DNA from 2 places in the Shewanella mangrovisoli genome. Region 1 is predicted to be linked to the other one. Evidence: predicted binding sites of a transcription regulator. Region 1 holds the regulator's gene; the other holds the start of a gene.
What was found. Region 1 encodes sigma-54, which starts transcription at its own class of promoters, with help from an activator protein. Its sites were predicted from a motif close to GTTGGCACGNNNNTNGNNT; they were not measured.
Positions count from the first base shown of each region.

Region 2: a site for sigma-54 is predicted at 770-788, ahead of flgF (flagellar basal-body rod protein FlgF). Genes of this name have one in related genera too.

Region 1 covers NZ_CP080412.1:831,388-833,593, reverse strand. Annotated here, with positions in the region: gene lptB (LPS export ABC transporter ATP-binding protein) at 1-113, shown strand, start outside; gene K0H60_RS03680 (RNA polymerase factor sigma-54) at 220-1,695, shown strand; gene hpf (ribosome hibernation promoting factor) at 1,724-2,011, shown strand; gene ptsN (PTS IIA-like nitrogen regulatory protein PtsN) at 2,014-2,206, shown strand, end outside.
Region 2 covers NZ_CP080412.1:1,533,713-1,535,918, forward strand. Annotated here, with positions in the region: gene flgE (flagellar hook protein FlgE) at 1-652, shown strand, start outside; gene flgF (flagellar basal-body rod protein FlgF) at 825-1,568, shown strand; gene flgG (flagellar basal-body rod protein FlgG) at 1,579-2,206, shown strand, end outside.

The DNA.
Region 1 (2,206 bases):
AACATGCCTACATTGTCAGTCACGGAAACCTGATTGCCGAAGGAACTCCCGCAGAGATCTTAGACAATCAGCAAGTTAGGGCTGTGTACTTAGGTGAACAATTCAGGCTATAGTTACTTAAACAGAGCCAATTAGCCTTGAATTTTGGCTTAGTAAGCGCCATCAATATGATAACAAGCGGCCTAAATTCAAAATAATAACGTAGGGATCAGCGGTAACATGAAAGCGTCACTCCAGCTCAAACTGGGTCAACAGTTAACCATGACGCCACAACTTCAACAGGCCATTCGTCTGTTGCAATTGTCGTCATTGGAACTGCAGCAAGAGATCCAGCAAGCCTTAGACTCTAATCCTCTTCTCGAGCTGGAAGAGGAGCAATTCGACGCGCCTACCGAACGTAAGCAAGATATCGCCGATACCGACTTTAGCGAAACGACAGCTCAGCCACAGGAACAAGATAATTCCACCGTAGACATTGCCGAGTCGCTGACCAAAGAATCCCTGCCCGAAGAACTCCCCATGGACACCACTTGGGATGAAGTCTTTACCGCATCGCCAAACTCAGGTTCTGGCGCTAGCCGTGAAGATGACATGCCCTTCCAAGGGGAAACCAGTGAAGGCCTGTACGAACATTTAGAATGGCAAAAAAACCTCACGCCCTTCTCTGAAACCGATTTAGCCATCGCCACCGCGATTATTGATGCCATTGACGATCAAGGTTATCTCACTCAAAGTACTGAAGATATCCTCGAGGCCATGGGCAATCCCGAGATAGAACTGGATGAAGTCGAAGCCGTACTCAAGCGCATTCAACACTTCGATCCCGTCGGTGTCGCCGCAAGGGATTTAAGCGAATGTCTGCTTATCCAACTCTCCCATTTTTCGCCAGATACCCCACACCTCGAAAACGCCCGTATGTTGATCAAAGATCATTTAGATCTGATCGCTGCCCGCGACTTTAGGTTGTTGATGCGTAAAACCAAGCTTAAGGAAGATGATCTGCGCGAGAGCATTGCCCTCATCCAAACCTTAAACCCTCGCCCCGGTTTGCTCATCACCCCTGTCGATGAAGAATATGTCATCCCCGATGTGTCGGTGTCGAAGAAAAATGGTCGCTGGGTGGTCGAGTTAAACCCGGACTGCATGCCAAAAATCAATGTAAATCAGCAATATGCAGCCATGGCGCGCAGCACCAAAAGCCAAGCCGATAGCCAATTTATCCGCGGGCATCTGCAAGAAGCCAAGTGGTTTATTAAAAGCCTTGAAAGCCGTAACGAAACACTGCTCAAGGTGGCAAACTGCATAGTGCAATACCAACAGGGTTTCTTCGAATACGGTGAAGAAGCCATGAAACCTATGGTCCTAAACGATATCGCCGAGGCGGTAGAGATGCATGAGTCCACCATTTCACGGGTGACCACACAAAAATACATGCATACCCCAAAGGGACTTTTTGAACTAAAATATTTCTTCTCAAGCCACGTCGGGACTGATGATGGCGGTGAGTGCTCATCCACGGCAATCAGAGCCTTCATTAAGAAACTGGTTGCAGCGGAAAACCAGAAAAAACCATTAAGCGACAGCAAGATGGCGCAGCTTCTGGCAGAACAGGGAATTAACGTTGCGCGCAGAACCATTGCGAAGTACCGAGAGGCGATGCTTATTCCCCCTTCCAATCAGCGTAAAAGTTTATAGCCTAAAGTGGAAATCGGAGGACGTTTATATGCAAATAAACCTGAGTGGACACCATATCGAGATTACTGAATCGTTACGGGCTTATGTTGAGGAAAAGTTTTCAAAACTTGAACGTCATTTCGAACAGATCAATAATGTGCACGTTGTGCTCAATGTTGAGAAAATGCAACAAATTGCCGAAGCGAGAATCAACCTCACCGGTGGTGAAGTCTTCGCGACTTCAGAGCATGCAGATATGTATGCTGCCATAGACGTCCTGATCGACAAGCTTGATCGTCAGGTTATTAAACACAAAGAGAAGTTAACAAAACACTAGCAATGGAACTTCGTACCATACTGCGGCCGGAATGCACGACCTGCGCCACTCCGGGCAGTAAGAAAAAGGTACTGGAACTTATCAGCGACTTAGCCGCTGCCCAGTACCCCACCCTCTCATCTCAAGAGATCTTCGAAAGCCTAGTGGCGCGCGAAAAGATGGGGAGCACAGGTATAGGTAACGGCATCGCCATTC
Region 2 (2,206 bases), 700 kb from region 1:
GTCTGGCCCAGCGGGGACTTATCAGACTGATACCAACGGTGATGGTACACCTGATGCGACTGGTACAGCCCAAACTGCTGGTGGTTGGAAAGGTTCAGTGTTGAAGTTTAACTCTGTCGGCGTGTATACCGGCAGTGATCCAGCGGTCGTGACAACTGAAGCATTAGGCGTGGGTGGTGCAGGCGTGTTAGGCCCAGGTGCCGATGGCACTCAAGATGTGACTATTAAGTTTAATGCACCGACTCAGTATTCGGCGCCGTTTGCGGCAACAGAATTAACGCAGGACGGTACGACAGTAGGCCGTTTAACAAACGTTGAAATCGGTGAAGATGGTTTGATCACCGCCAGTTACTCTAACGGTTCAACCGTGCCATTATCCCGCGTTGCCTTAGTTCGCTTTGCCAACGAGCAAGGTTTGACCCAAGTAGGTAACACTTCATGGAAGGCCAGCCTTGAGTCGGGTCCAGCGCTTGCGGGTGAACCAAACAGTGGTACATTCGGTAGCATCAGTTCTTCGGCGTTAGAGCAATCTAACATCGACTTAACGACTGAGCTGGTGGATTTGATTTCGGCGCAACGTAACTTCCAGGCCAACTCTCGTACCCTCGAAGTGAACAACACCCTGCAACAAACTGTACTGCAAATTCGTTAAGCTGATTTCTCCCTTTTCTAAGTGTTGCCGCTGGCGGCAACACTTAGCCTCTTTTGGCCTTGTAGCCATTCCCTCATAATCTTCTCCCAATTTATCAGTAAATTAGCCATTAATTTTATTGGCATGATGCTTGCTTTGCTATTGGCAGGTTGAAAATTTGACGGAGCAGTCTGTGGACAAATTCCTCTACATATCCATGAGCGGAGCTAAGCAAAACATGAATGAGTTGGCATTGCGTGCCAACAACTTAGCTAACGCCAATACCGATGGATTTAAGTCGGACATGGCGCAAGCCAGATCGATGCAAGCCTTTGGTGAAGGATTGCCATCGAGGGTTTTTGCCATGGTCGAAACCCCCTCCGCCAATTTTCGAGCAGGCCCCATCAAAACCACAGGGCGAGATCTTGACGTTGCCATTAAAGGTGATGGTTGGTTCGCAGTGCAGGCAAAGGATGGTAGTGAGGCCTATACCCGTTCAGGAAGCTTAAGTTTCGACTCAACAGGGTTATTGCATAACGACCGCGGTAATCCTGTGATGGGCGATGCGGGGCCGATTGTGTTACCGCTGCCGATTGAAAAAGTCACCATTTCACAGGATGGCATTATCTCGGTACGTCCTCAGGGCGCGACAACGGAAGTGATCGAAGAGGTGGGGCGATTAAAGCTGGTCAATCCCGGTAATGCGCAAATGATGCGCGGTGAGGATGGGTTGTTCCGTTTGGTATCGGGCAATCCGGCACCAACCGACCCAAACGTGTTTGTTGAGAGTGGTGCTGTAGAGGGCAGTAACGTCAATCCAGTGGATGAGATGGTGTCCTTAATCGACCTACAGCGACAATTTGAATTGCAAGTGAAGATGATGAAAACCGCGGAAGAAAACGACCGCGCGGCTTCTTCATTAATGCGGATTAGTTAGGAGATAAATTATGCATCCAGCCTTATGGATTAGTAAAACTGGCTTAGACGCACAGCAAACCGATATTGCGGTGATTTCAAACAACGTCGCGAACGCCAGCACCGTCGGCTACAAAAAGAGCCGCGCCGTCTTTGAAGACTTACTCTATCAAACCGTTAACCAAGCGGGGGGCATTAGCGCCTCGAACACTAAGTTGCCAAACGGTTTAAATATCGGTGCGGGTACCAAAGTGGTGGCCACCCAAAAGATGTTTACCCAAGGCAATATGTTGACCACGGATAACTCACTCGATCTGATGATTGAAGGCCCTGGCTTTTTTGAAGTGCAGTTACCCGACGGCACCACAGCTTATACCCGTAACGGTCAATTTACCTTAGATGATACAGGCCAAATTGTCACGCCAGGTTCGGGTTATGTACTGCAACCTGCGATCACGATTCCTGAAGATGCGACCAGTATTACGGTATCTGCTGAAGGTGAGGTTTCTGTTAAGACGCCGGGCGCCGCAGAAAACCAAGTGGTGGGGCAGCTCAGCATGTCCGACTTTATTAACCCATCGGGTTTAGATCCTATGGGACAAAACCTGTACACCGAAACCGGTGCCAGTGGCACGCCTATCCAAGGCACAGCATCACTCG